DNA from 2 places in the Burkholderia sp. 3C genome. Region 1 is predicted to be linked to the other one. Evidence: predicted binding sites of a transcription regulator. Region 1 holds the regulator's gene; the other holds the start of a gene.
What was found. Region 1 encodes HrcA, which represses chaperone genes, less so after heat shock. Its sites were predicted from a motif close to TTAGCACTCNNNNNNNNNGAGTGCTAA; they were not measured.
Positions count from the first base shown of each region.

Region 2: rpoH (RNA polymerase sigma factor RpoH) is a predicted target of HrcA. The motif match lies at 4,367-4,393, and genes of this name have one in related genera.

Region 1 is NZ_BAAILN010000159.1:65,033-72,119, reverse strand. It holds partial or broken gene ACYP33_RS34375 (AAA family ATPase) at 1-847, opposite strand, end outside; gene ACYP33_RS34370 (NAD kinase) at 868-1,770, opposite strand; gene hrcA (heat-inducible transcriptional repressor HrcA) at 1,882-2,907, shown strand; gene hemH (ferrochelatase) at 3,024-4,091, shown strand; gene ACYP33_RS34355 (RNA-binding S4 domain-containing protein) at 4,141-4,548, shown strand; gene ACYP33_RS34350 (hypothetical protein) at 4,520-4,681, opposite strand; gene grpE (nucleotide exchange factor GrpE) at 5,047-5,601, shown strand; partial or broken gene dnaK (molecular chaperone DnaK) at 6,004-7,087, shown strand, end outside.
Region 2 is NZ_BAAILN010000059.1:868-7,954, reverse strand. It holds gene cydB (cytochrome d ubiquinol oxidase subunit II) at 4-1,140, opposite strand; gene ACYP33_RS09865 (cytochrome ubiquinol oxidase subunit I) at 1,178-2,752, opposite strand; gene cydP (cytochrome oxidase putative small subunit CydP) at 2,742-3,011, opposite strand; gene rpoH (RNA polymerase sigma factor RpoH) at 3,372-4,307, opposite strand; gene ACYP33_RS09850 (acyloxyacyl hydrolase) at 4,673-5,245, shown strand; gene ACYP33_RS09845 (nuclear transport factor 2 family protein) at 5,285-5,671, shown strand; gene leuA (2-isopropylmalate synthase) at 5,860-7,087, opposite strand, start outside.

The DNA of each region.
Region 1 (7,087 bases):
GCGACAGCGAATACGAGGCCTCGCGCAACTGGATTTCGGCCGGATCGAGCGAGGCCAGCACGTCGTTGAGCGCCGGGTCGAGCGAGGCCAGATGGCGCACGTTCGAGAGCACCGCGCCCAGATGCCCGAGCATCGATTGATCCGATTCGGAGATCGCCAGCAGCGCACCCTGCACGCCTTGGCTGAGGTTCGCCGCATGCGTGAGGCGCCCGTGCTCGCTGTTGACCTCGTCCCATTCGCCCGGTTGCGGCGCGAGCTTGTCGAGTTCGGCGAGCTGCCAGGCCAGTTTTTCGCGTTCGAGCTGCAGTTCGCGCTCGTGGGTTTGCGCGAGCTCGATCTGGTGGAGCGCTTCGCGCCAGGCGCGCCAGGCGCGTGCGACGGCGGCCGCGTCGGCCGTCAGGCCAGCGTGCGTGTCGAACATCTCGCGCTGGGCGTCGGGCCGCATCAGCAACTGGTGCGCGTGCTGGCCGTGCACGTCGACCAGCATCTCGCCCAGCTCGCGCAATTGCGAGAGCGTGGCGCTGGTGCCGTTGATGAACGCGCGCGAACGGCCGTTGGCGTCGATGACGCGGCGCATCATGACCACGTCGTCGGCATCGAACGCATGCACGTCGAGCCATTGCGCGACACGGTCGTGCGGCGTGAATTCGGCGGTGATGTCGGCGCGCTGGCAGCCGGCGCGCACGACGCTGGCGTCTGACCGCTCGCCGAGCGCGAGCGCGAGCGCATCGATCAGGATCGACTTGCCGGCGCCGGTTTCACCGGAGAACACGCTGAAGCCGGTGTCGAATTCGAGGTCGAGCCCGGCGACGATGACGAAGTCGCGAATCGAGAGATGGCGGAGCATGGTGGGTGGCGCGGGCCGCGTCAGGATTCCGGATCGTCGTCGTGCGACGGATGCTCGTTCCAGTGCAGCTTCTTGCGCAGCGTCGTGTAGAAGCTGTAGCCGACCGGATGCAGGAACGGCACCGTGTGGCGCGAGCGGCGCACCTCGATGGTGTCGTTCAGTTGCAGCGCCGTGAACGACTGCATGTCGAAGTTCACGTTGACGTCGCGCCCGCCGATGATCTGGATGCCGACCTTGACGTCGTCGGGCAGCACGATCGGCCGGTTCGACAGCGCGTGCGGGGCGATCGGCACCAGCACGATGCCCTGCAGTTGCGGATGCAGGATCGGGCCGGCCGACGACAGCGCGTAGGCCGTGGAGCCGGTGGGGGTGGCGACGATCAGGCCGTCCGAGCGCTGGTTGTACATGAAGCGGCCGTCCACCGAGACCCGTAATTCGGCCATCCCGGAGAAGCCGCTGCGGTTCACCACCACGTCGTTGAAGGCCAGCGCGTGATAGATCGGCTCGCCGTTGCGCACGATGCGCGCTTCGAGCAGCGTGCGTTCCTCGCGCTCGAAGCTGCCCGACAGCATCAGCGGCACCAGGTCGAGCATCTCGGAGGCCGAGATATCGGTGATGAAGCCCAGCCGGCCGTGGTTGATGCCGATCAGCGGGGTGCGGTAGGGGGCAAGCTGGCGGCCGATGCCGAGCATGGTGCCGTCGCCGCCGAGCACGATCGCGACGTCGGCGCGCGCGCCGATTTCGGTGGGTGTCAGCGCCGGATGGCCCTTGATGCCGTATTCTTGCGCGGTGGCTGCCTCGAAGACGACTTCGAGCCCTCGCTTCACGATGGCAGCGGCCAGCGCGGCGAGCGGTTCGGCGATGCCGGGGGTGTTGCTGCGCCCGACGAGCGCCACGGTCTGGAACTGGTTGCCGGTATTCATGGCGGCATTACACCATAGCTGGATGACGAAAAGGAACCGGCCGGGAGGCCGAGGGCGCCTTGGCGCCGCAACCCTCGCGGGCGCCGCGCGCTTGCGCTAGAATTTTCGACCATGTTAGATCCCCGCGCACGCACCCTCCTGAAAACCCTGATCGAACGGTATATCGCCGACGGTCAGCCGGTCGGCTCGCGCACGTTGTCCCGGTATTCCGGGCTCGAGCTGAGCCCGGCCACCATCCGCAACGTGATGTCCGACCTGGAGGAGCTTGGCCTCGTTTCGAGCCCGCACACCTCCGCCGGGCGCGTACCGACGCCACGCGGCTATCGGCTGTTCGTCGACACCATGCTGTCGGTCGAATCGCCGATCGACAGCGACGCGCTCACGCGGCTCGTGCAAACCACCCTGCAGGCGGGCGAGCCGCAGCAGAAGGTGGTGGCCGCCGCCGCCAGCGTGCTGTCCAACCTGTCGCAGTTCGCCGGCGTGGTGCTGACCCCGCGCCGCAGCCATGTGTTCAAGCAGGTCGAATTCATGCGGCTGTCCGACAAGCGGATCCTGCTGATCATCGTCACGCCCGAGGGCGACGTGCAGAACCGCATGATGGCCACCCAGCGCGATTATTCGCCGTCGCAACTGACCGAGGCCTCGAACTATATCAACGCCAATTTCGCCGGGCTGTCGTTCGACGAGGTGCGCCGCCGTCTGCGCGAGGAAATCGACGCGCTGCGCGACGACGTGACCGCACTGATGCACGCCGCCGTCACGGCCAGCACCGAAACGCCCGACGACGGCGACACGCTGCTGATCTCGGGCGAGCGCAACCTGCTCGAAGTGGCGGATCTGTCGTCCGACATGGCGCGGCTGCGCAAGCTGTTCGACGTGTTCGACCAGAAAACCAGCCTGCTGCAACTGCTCGACGTGTCGAGCCATGCGCAGGGCGTGCAGATCTTCATCGGCGGGGAATCGACGCTGGTGCCGATCGACGAGATGAGCGTCGTCACCGCGCCCTATGAGGTGAACGGCAAGATCGTCGGCACGCTCGGCGTGATCGGGCCGACGCGGATGGCCTACAACCGCGTGATCCCGATCGTCGACATCACGGCGCGGCTGCTGTCGCTGACCTTGAGCGGCAACCAGTAAGCCGTTCGCTATTGCCCCGATTGGCGCGTCGGCCTTTCGCCGTCTCGTGTCGCCGGGTCGTGGGCCGTCGCTATAATGAGGCTCGTTCGATCCGGTGCCCAGGCCCATCCCCGTTCATGCGTTTTGATCTCGAGCCGCCGTCGCAACACGCGCCGGCGCATCGCATCGCCGTTCTGCTCGTCAATCTCGGCACGCCCGACGCGCCCACGCCGGGCGCCGTGCGGCGCTATCTGGCGCAATTCCTGTCCGACCCGCGCGTGGTGGAAATCCCGGCCATCGCCTGGCAGCCGATCCTGCGCGGGCTGATCCTGCCGTTCCGCTCGCGCGCCTCGGCGAAGAAATACGCAACGGTCTGGACGCCCGAAGGCTCGCCGTTGCGCGTGCACACCGAGCGGCAGGTCGAAGGCCTGCGGCCGCTGTTCGCCGCCAACGGCTACCAGGTGATGGTCGATTACGCGATGCGCTACGGCACGCCCGATATCGGCACGGTGCTCGGCCAGTTGAAGCACGCGGGCGCGGAACGGGTGCTGCTGATGCCGCTGTATCCGCAGTATTCGTCGTCCACCACGGCAACCGCGTTCGACGCGGCGTTCGCCGCGCTGGGGCGCATGCGCAACCAGCTCGAAGTGCGCACGGTGCGCCACTACGCCGACCATCCCGCCTATATTCATGCGCTGGCCGAGCAGGTGCTGCATTACTGGGCCGAGCACGGTCGCCCCGATTTCGCGGCCGGCGACAAGCTGGTGCTCAGTTTCCACGGCGTGCCGAAGCGCACGCTCGACCTCGGCGATCCGTACCATGACCAGTGCCAGCAAACGGCGGCGTTGCTGATCGCCACGCTCGGCCTCGGCTCGCTCGAATGCCTCGTCACGTTCCAGTCGCGCTTCGGCAAGGCCGAATGGCTGCAGCCGTACACGGCGCCGACGCTGCGCGAACTCGGCGCGGCCGGCGTCAAGCGCGCCGACGTGTTCTGCCCCGGTTTCACGTCCGATTGCCTCGAAACCATCGAGGAAATCGGCATGGAAGTGCGCGACGAATTCCTGCATGCCGGCGGTGGCGCGTTCCACCGCATTCCGTGCCTGAATGCGTCGCCGGCCTGGATCGACGCGCTGGGCCAGATCGTCGCGGAAAACCTGCAGGGCTGGCCGGCGCGCGTGGCGGTGCAGGCCGAGACGGCCGCCTGAACCGGGGCGGCCCGAGCCTCATTCACCGTCACGAAGCGGAATCAAGCCGATGAACTACCGGATTTCGACCGAACCGGGCGCCAAGCTGCGGATCGACAAATGGCTATGGGCGGCGCGCTTCTTCAAGACGCGCTCGCTGGCCACCGACGCCGTCGAGAAGGGCCGGGTGCGGATCGGCGGCGCGGCCGTCAAGCCGTCGAAGGACGTGCGGGTGGGCGATCGTGTGGAAATCACCATCGAAACGGTGGTCTGGCAAGTGGAAGTGCTCGGGATCTGCGACCTGCGCGGCCCGGCCAGCATCGCTCAGACCTTGTATTCGGAAACCGCGGAAGGGCGGGCGAAACGGCTTGCCGAACTCGATCGGCGACGGCATTATCGCGAGCCGGCCGCCGAGATGCACGGCCGCCCGACCAAGCGCGACCGCCGGATCATCGACAAACTTTCGAATGGGCGCTGAAGGCGGGCTCGAACGTCGCCCGCGCGCTGCCGTATTCGGTGGTGCGATCGGTGACGGCGCCCGACATGCAGATGGTGGTGGTGCCGGCCACGAGTACCAGCGCGACCACCGAAATGACAAAGGTCAATTTCACGGTACTCCCCTTGGGACGGCCAGCGGAACGGGTCCGCAATCGGAAGGCGGCGGCCGGTGAGTGGTGCGCGCGCGCTGTGCGTCGTTCGAAATGATCCGACGAATCGGGCCGCGTCGGGGTGGGTCCGGGCAGCCTCAGACGCAGTGTAGTGCAGCGTCCGGGGCCGATCCAGTGGGGTGGTGGTAACGGTTGTTACGGCCGGTTGCGGGTCGATCCTGCCGATCGGACGGGAACCGCCGAAAGACCCTCTTGAAATTGTTGTTTTCGGCCCTATGTGGGTTTCTGTTGCTCGGCAGGCAGGCCACGGGCCTCGTCCGCAGCGTGCCGCCGGGCTGGCTTTCATTCACCCAATCGATTTCAGCGACATGGAAAATACGCAAGAGAATCCGGCTGCTCAACCGGCCGACGAAACCGGCCGCGACGCACAGGCTGCTCAGCCGGCCCAGGCCGACGTGCCGCAGGCCGCCGAAGCCGACGCCGCGCTGGCCGAAGCGCAAGCCAAGGTTGCCGAGCTGCAGGAGCACTTCCTGCGCGCGAAGGCCGAAACCGAAAACGCGCGCCGCCGTGCACAGGAAGACGTCGCCAAGGCGCACAAGTTCGCCATCGAAAGCTTCGCCGAGCACCTGCTGCCGGTGATCGACAGCCTCGAAGCGGCCGTGGGCGACACGTCGGACGACGTCGCGAAGATTCGCGAAGGCGTCGAACTGACGTTGCGCCAGCTCAACAACGCGCTCGAAAAGGGCCGCGTGAACGTGATCAACCCGGTGGGCGCGAAATTTGATCCGCATCAGCATCAGGCGATCTCGATGGTGCCGGCCGAGCAGGAAGCCAACACCGTCGTCAACGTGTTGCAAAAGGGCTATACGATTGCCGACCGCGTGCTGCGCCCGGCGCTCGTGACGGTCGCGCAGCCGAAGTAAGCAAAAAGGAAGGCGGCGCGCCCCGAGCGCGCCCCTCAGGTTGGGGAGGCCGGCGGGAAAGCCGGCCGGCGGCGCGTGGGTCCTGATCCGCGCCGCGATGAAGCCGGTTCGCCTTCGGCGAATCGCAAGGCGATGCCGCCGGCTGGCCCGGCATGGATCGCCCCGCGCGTCGTTTCCTCGCTTGCCCGTTGTCGTTTTTCGGGGTCGGATTGTTTCGGCCCCCGATCGCCGTTCGGCCGCGTGCCGCCGGCAATTGAAAAAATTGAATAGCCGCATCGCGTTCGGGGTCTTGAAAACGGCGCGGTCGCACCTATTTCGTGTGCAGAGTTGAATTCGGCGCGGCAAAACCGGGAAAAAGCCCCGAAAAGCCGCAGCAAACAGCGTTTCTGGAGATTACGAAAAATGGGAAAGATCATCGGTATTGACCTCGGCACCACGAACTCGTGCGTGGCCGTGATGGAAGGCAATCAGGTCAAGGTCATCGAGAATTCGGAAGGCACCCGCACCACGCCGTCGATCATCGCTTACATGGACGACAACGAAGTGCTGGTCGGTGCGCCCGCCAAGCGTCAATCCGTGACCAACCCCCGTAACACCCTGTTCGCGGTCAAGCGCCTGATCGGCCGTCGCTTCGAAGAGAAGGAAGTCCAGAAGGACATCGGCCTGATGCCGTACGCCATCGTCAAGGCCGACAACGGCGACGCCTGGGTCGAAGCGCACGGCGAAAAGCTGGCGCCGCCGCAGGTGTCGGCCGAAGTGCTGCGCAAGATGAAGAAGACGGCCGAAGATTACCTCGGCGAAACCGTCACGGAAGCCGTGATCACGGTGCCGGCGTACTTCAACGACAGCCAGCGCCAGGCCACCAAGGATGCCGGCCGCATCGCCGGCCTCGAAGTGAAGCGGATCATCAACGAGCCGACCGCGGCCGCGCTCGCGTTCGGCCTGGATAAAGCCGAAAAGGGCGACCGCAAGATCGCCGTGTATGACCTGGGCGGCGGCACGTTCGACGTCTCGATCATCGAAATCGCCGACGTTGACGGCGAAATGCAGTTCGAAGTGCTGTCGACCAACGGCGACACGTTCCTCGGCGGCGAGGATTTCGACCAGCGCATCATCGATTACATCATCGGCGAGTTCAAGAAGGAGCAGGGCGTCGACCTGTCGAAGGACGTGCTCGCGCTGCAACGCCTGAAGGAAGCCGCTGAAAAGGCCAAGATCGAGCTGTCGTCGAGCCAGCAGACCGAAATCAACCTGCCGTACATCACGGCCGACGCATCGGGCCCGAAGCACTTGAACCTGAAGATCACGCGCGCCAAGCTGGAAGCGCTGGTCGAGGATCTGGTCGAGCGCACCATCGAGCCGTGCCGCACCGCGATCAAGGATGCCGGCGTCAAGGTGTCGGACATCGACGACGTGATCATGGTCGGCGGCCAGACGCGCATGCCGAAGGTGCAGGAGAAGGTGAAGGAATTCTTCGGCAAGGACC
Region 2 (7,087 bases), on a different contig from region 1:
CGGTCAGTACATCGAATGGTTGTTGTCTTTGATCACCTGCGTCGTGATCTTGCCGCGCAGCACGCGATAGACCCAGCTCGTGTAAAGCAGGATCAGCGGCAGGAACACGATCACGGCCCCCAGCATCACGCCGAGCGTCAGGTGGCTCGAGGTCGAATCCCAGACGGTCAGGCTGCTGCGCGGATCGAGCGAGGACGGCATGATGAACGGGAACATCGAGAAGCCGGCCGTCAGGATCACGCCGATGACCAGCAGGCTGGTGGACATGAACGCCGTTTTCTCGAAGCGCGAGCATGCGAGCACGGCCGCCAGCACGCCGCCGAGGAACGCGATGGCCGGTGCGGCCGTCATCCACGGGTAGGTGTGATAGTTGGCGAGCCAGAGGCCGTGGCCGGCCGCGACCTGCTTGAGCAGCGGGTTGGCCACGGTATCGAACGGCGCGGCCTGGGTGATCTGATAGCCGCCGATCGACGTGCAGATCAGCGCGCCGGCCAGCGCGAACAACACGACCGCGACGATGGCCGCGATGCGCAGCGCCCGTGCCGCACGGCGCGCGATGATGCCGTCGGTCTTCATGCGGATGAACGCGGCGCCGTGCGCGACCAGCATCGTCAGCGACACCAGCCCGCACAGCAGCGCGAACGGGTTCAGCAGCGCCCAGAAGCTGCCCGTGTAGGTCACGCGCAGGTCGCTGTCGAACGAGAACGGCACGCCTTGCAGCAGGTTGCCGAACGCCACGCCGAACACCAGCGCCGGCACGAAGCCGCCGATGAACAGGCCCCAGTCCCAGCCCGCGCGCCAGCGCGGATCGCTGCGCTTGCTGCGGTAATCGAAGCCGACCGGCCGGAAGAACAGCGCGAACAGCACCAGCAGCATCGCGAAGTAGAAGCCCGAGAACGACGCGGCATACACCATCGGCCAGGCCGCGAACATCGCACCGCCGGCCGTGATCAGCCACGTCTGATTGCCTTCCCAGGTCGCGCCGACGGTGTTGATGACGATGCGGCGCTCGTCGTCGGTCTTGCCGAGGAACGGCAGCAGTGCGGTGGCGCCCATGTCGAAGCCGTCGGTGAGGGCGAAGCCGATCAGCAGCGTGCCGATCAGCACCCACCAGATCACCTTCAGAGTTGCGTAATCCATGACGATTCCTTGTTCGGTTTCGGTGAGAGGGCGCGCATCAGGCGGCCGGGGCCGTGTGCTGCTGCTCGTGGTGGTAACGGCCGGTGTGCAGCGACGACGGGCCGAGGCGCGCGTACTTGAACATCAACGTGATCTCGATCACGAACAACGCCGTGTAGAACAGGACGAAACCGGCGATGCTCAGGTAGAGGTCGGTGGGCGTCAGGCTCGATGAGGACAGATGCGTCGGCAGGATGCCGGCGATGGTCCACGGCTGGCGCCCGACTTCGGCCACCACCCAGCCGAACTCCGCGGCCAGCCACGGCAGCGGAATCGCCCAGACGGCCCAGCGCAGGAACCAGCGGCGCTGCGGCTTCAGCAGCTCGCGCCGCGCGCAGAACCAGAACGCCAGCACGAAGGTGACGAGCATCATCACGCCGAGCAGCACCATCAGCCGGAACGAGAAGAACACCGGCGCGACGGGCGGGATGGTTTTCTTCGCCGCCTCGGCGATCTGCTGCGGCGTGGCATCCGTGACGTTGTTCGTGAACTGCTTGAGCATCAGCCCGTAGCCGAGGTAGGTTTTGTGTGCGTCGAAGCTGGCGCGCGTGGCCTCGCTGGTGTCGCCGGCCTTCAGCTTCTGCAGGGCCGCGTAGGCGATCATGCCGCTGCGGATGTGGTCCTCGCTGCGCTTGATCAGATCATTGAGGCCCACTACCGGTTCGTCGATCGAGCGCGTGGCCATCAGCCCGAGCACATAGGGAATGCGGATCGCGTAATCGGTGCGCTGCTCCTGTTGGTTCGGAATCCCGAACAACGTGAGTGCGGCCGGCGCCTGGGTCGTTTCCCATTCCGATTCGATCGCGGCCAGCTTGACCTGCTGCACTTCACCGGTGGTATAGCCCGATTCGTCGCCGAGCACGATCACGCACAGCGTGGAAGCCAGCCCGAAGCCGGCGGCCACCGCGAACGAGCGCAACGCGAAGGCCGTGTCGCGGCGGCGCAGCAGATACCACGCGGACACGCCCAGCACGAACATCGACGCCGTGACATAACCGGCCGACACCGTATGCACGAACTTGACCTGCGCGACCGGATTGAACAGCACGTCGGCCAGGCTCGACAGCTCCATGCGCATGGTCTGATAGTTGAACTGCGCGCCGACCGGGTTGTTCATCCAGCCGTTCGCGACGAGGATCCACAGCGCCGACAGGTTCGAGCCGACCGCCACGAGGAACGTGACCATCAGGTGCTTGACCTTCGACAGCTTGTTCCAGCCGAAGAAGAACAGCCCGACGAACGTGGATTCGAGGAAGAAGGCCATCATCCCTTCGACCGCGAGCGGCACGCCGAAGATGTCGCCGACGTAGTGCGAGTAGTACGACCAGTTCGTGCCGAACTGGAATTCGAGCGTGATGCCGGTGGTCACGCCCATCGCGAAATTGATGCCGAACAGCTTGCCCCAGAACTGCGTCATGTCCTTGTAGACCTGCTTGCCCGTCATGACGTAGACGGTTTCCATGATCACGAGCAGCCAGGACATGCCGAGCGTGAGTGGAACGAACAGGAAATGGTAGAGCGCTGTGATGCCGAACTGCAGTCGCGACAGATCGACGACTTCGCTACTTATCATGGTGGTCTCCCTTGGAGGAATCAGGGGTGGTGGGCCCAAGCAGGCGGGCGGCGACGACGGCCGGCGGCAATTGCATGTGATCCGCCTGCGGGTGATTGAAGAAGGCGTACTTGAGCGCCATCAGAAGAACCAGCTTGATGGCCAGCACGGCCGACAGGTCGCGCACGAGCGTCGGCCCCTTGGCCCAGGCGACGAGGCGTGTGCGCAGCGTGCGCGGGGCATCGCGCGGTGTGGGCTTGGGAGTGAGAAGCAGCGACATGATCGGTTGAGCAGCGCCCTGGATAGGCCGGTTGGGTATCGTTCGTCGCGCCGTTTGGCGCACGCGGAAGGACATTAAAATTTTAAAATTGTGCGCTGCGATAATTGCAATTCAATCTGCGGCGGACGGTCGCGAAATGGCGATTTGTATTTGATGTGCCGCAAAGCTTGCTCTGAATCGCGAATCCGATTTGGAACAATCCTACGGAATGCCGAATATTTCTAGTTATAGGATGGCACCCGACGAGTGTCAGGAAAAATGGAGCGGGGGTGGTAGCGCTGTTGTGCAGCCCAAAACAAAAAACCCGCTGTCTTGCGACAGCGGGCTCGATCAAACGAGGCCGGGCAGCTTGCCTGGGCGTTACGCGTATTCGGCGAGTGCGGTGCGCATTTTCTTCATTGCGCTGGCTTCGATCTGGCGGATGCGTTCGGCCGACACGCCGAACTCGGCGGCGAGATCGTGCAGCGTCGAGCCGCCCGAACCGTCGTCGTCGACATGAAGCCAGCGCGCCTCGATGATGCGGCGGCTGCGCGCGTCGAGCGATTCGAGTGCTTCCGAGATGCCGTCTGTCTGCAGGCGGTCGCGCTGGCGCGCGGCGATCACGGCCGTCGGTTCGTTATGCGAATCGGCCAGATAGGCGATCGGGGCGAACGATTCCTCGCCGTCGTCCACCTGCCCTTCGAGCGCGATGTCGCCGCCCGACAGCCGCGTTTCCATCTCGGCCACTTCTTCGCGCTTGACGTTCAACTCTTGCGCGAGGCCTTCGATTTCCTCGGGCGTCATCGCCTGCAAGCCCTTCTTGTGGCTGCGCAGGTTGAAGAACAGCTTGCGTTGCGCCTTGGTCGTGGCGACCTTCACCATGCGCCAGTTGCGCAGGATGTACTCGTGGATCTCGGCCTTGATCCAGTGGATCGCGTACGAAACGAGGCGGACGTTCTGAGTCGGATCGAAGCGCTTCACGGCCTTCATCAGGCCGATGTTGCCTTCCTGGATCAGGTCGCCGTGCGGCAGCCCGTAGCCCAGGTAGTTGCGCGCGATCGACACGACCAGCCGCAGGTGCGACAGCACCAGCCGGCGGGCCGATTCGAGGTTGTTCTGGTCACGGAATTCCGTGGCGTATTGACGCTCTTCTTCAAGCGTCAGCATCGGAATCCGGTTGGCTGCCTGGATATAGGCGTCGATATTGCCGAGTTGGCCCGGCAGCATCGATTGGGACGCGAGCGCCAGCGAGCCTGCCGATGAGGCTTTCGCAGGCGCCGAGCCAAAAATATTCGGAAGGGTCAGAGCGTTGCTCACTTAAACTCCTTTGGAATCAGGGACATTCCCCGTTACTAGGCGATTCCACCAAGCTCATCTTAGCACTCTCGCCAAGTGAGTGCTAAACACTTAGAGGCGACAGGGCCATTCGAGTTCCGGGATGTCTATCAAAAAATGTATATTGATAGTACACCGTTCTTGTCAGGGTTGCTGCTGATTCAAATTGACGATGATTCGTGAATCTTTTGGGATGTAATTTTGATTCTTGTTATTTTTGAAGAAAATTATTTCGAAAGACGATGCCGATAAGAAATCCCCTTTAACCTAAGATGCACTTCGTTTTTTGAGTCGGCGGCGTGATGCGTGGCCGATGCTCCATTCAACCCCGGAATCTGGAGTGGCGAATGCAGAACAAGAAGAACAGTCCCGGAACGGGACGATGGCTGCCAAGCGTGGCGCTGGCAGTCGTACTGGCGGGTGGTTCGACCTCGGCCATGGCCGACCGCTGGGGTGTCCAACTGGGAGGCGGCATCGCCGATCACGACATGAAGAAGGTCGATCTCGGCGTGGTGTGGGACCCGGGCTGGTCGTGGTGGCAGGTCGGGGATTGGCACTTCACCTTCGTGGCCGAAGGCCATGTGTCCTATTGGCACTACGGCGGCGATCACACCGTGCACGGCAACATCGGCGAATTCGGCTTCACGCCGGTGGTCCGCTTCATCAAACGCACCGGCTACGTGCGGCCGTTCATCGAGGGCGGCGTGGGCGTGCGGCTGCTGACTCATCCTACGATTGCCACCGATTACACGATGTCGTCGGCGTTCCAGTTCGCCGACATGGTGGGCGTCGGTGCGCAGTTCGGCTCCCGTCAGCAATACCTGGCAGGCTTCCGTTTCCAGCACGAATCAAACGCCAGTATCAAAGAACCGAATCCTGGTATAAATTTCAGCCAAATCTACTTGCAGTACAACTTCTGAGTGGCATGCGCCACGGGCGCGAGGCCGGGGAGTGCGGCGATGGTGGAGCAGCAGATGGAGGCGATCCGGACGCTTGAGCGCGACCGGTTCCGAGCGATGGTCGACGGCGACGGCGAGGCGCTCGACGTCCTGCTGTCGGACAACGTCTATTACGTGCACACCAACGGCAAGCGCGAGTCGAAACAGCAGTTCATCGACGCGATCCTGGCCGGACGCCGCCGCTATCGCCAGATCGAGGTGCAGTCGCAGGAGGTGATGCCGGTGGGCGGCGACGCGTTCGTCGTGACCGGGCGGGTGATCGTGGAGCTCGAGGCGAACAACGGCGGGATCGTGTTCCCGATCGCCTACACCTCGCTGCAGGCCCGGGAAAGCGGCCAATGGCGCTTGCTCGCCTGGCACGCAACGCGCTGCGCAACCGAAACCTAGATCCCGCCGTTCGCGGGTGAAGCGGATGCTCGTCGCATCCCTGCGGTTTCATCGAGGCGGCCTGTCGGGCCGCCTTTCCGTTCCTGCCTGCCGAGGATCGCCCGGCCTGCATGTCGATTGCGCATTGCGTGCCGACCGTGTGCGGCCGGTCGGCCTGCCGTATTCGGGGCGCGATTCGGCCCGTGAAATCAGGCCGCGGCGCGGTGATCCGAGCAGTGCCAGTCGGAGCGGTTGATCGCGCTGGCCACCGCGTCGATCGCCGCGACCACCGGCTCCTCGTGTGCGCCTGCGCCGTAGCGCATGGCGGCATCGCCCATCTTGATGCCGACGAACACGGCCGTGCGCCCGTCGGCAGCGCGCACCGTCTCGACCGAAGCCACTTCGATCTCGGCGCCTGCCGTGCCGGCGAAGGCGGCCGCGGCATGGGCCACCACCGCTTCGGCCGTCGCGTCGCTCGCGATCGGGCCGCCGGCCGCAATCTCGTGCCGCTCCCAGCTCATCGTGCCGCCGACGCGCGCGGCCGGCCCGGTGGTTTCGAAATATTCGCGATGGAACAGCGCGCAGATCGCGTCGCCGGTCACTTCCTCGCCGGACTGGTCGGCCACCGTTTGCACGGCGTGGCTGAATTCGATCTGCACGCGGCGCGGCGGCGTGAAGCCCATGCCGCGTTCGAGCAGGTAGGTGGCGCCGCCCTTGCCGGACTGGCTGTTGACGCGGATCACGGCGTCGTAGCTGCGGCCGAGATCGGCCGGATCGATCGGCAAGTACGGCACTTCCCAGATTGCGTCGGGCTGCTGCTGCGCGAAGCCCTTGCGGATCGCGTCCTGGTGCGAGCCCGAGAAGGCCGTGAACACGAGGTCGCCGGCATACGGATGGCGCGGATGCACCGGCAACTGGTTGCAGCGCTCGACCACGCGGCGCACCGCATCGATGTCGGAGAAGTCGAGGCCCGGGTCGATGCCCTGCGTGTAGAGGTTCAGCGCGAGCGTGACGAGGTCGACGTTGCCGGTGCGCTCGCCGTTGCCGAACAGGCAGCCTTCGATGCGATCCGCGCCGGCCAGCAAGGCCATTTCGGCGGCGGCAACGGCCGTGCCGCGGTCGTTGTGCGGATGCACCGACAACACGATGCTGTCGCGGTAGCCGAGGTTGCGGTCCATCCATTCGATCTGGTCGGCGAACACGTTCGGCGTGGCCGCCTCGACGGTGGCCGGGAGGTTCACGATCATCTTGTGATCGCGCGTCGGCCGCCACGTTTGCGCGACGGCGTCGCACACTTCGCGCACGAAGGTCAGCTCGGTCATGCTGAAGGTTTCGGGGGAATACTGGTAGGTCCAGTGCGTGCCGGGGCGGGCCTGCGCCTGTTCCTTGATCATGCGCGTGCCGTTCACGGCGAGCGCCTTGACGTCGTCCTTCGAC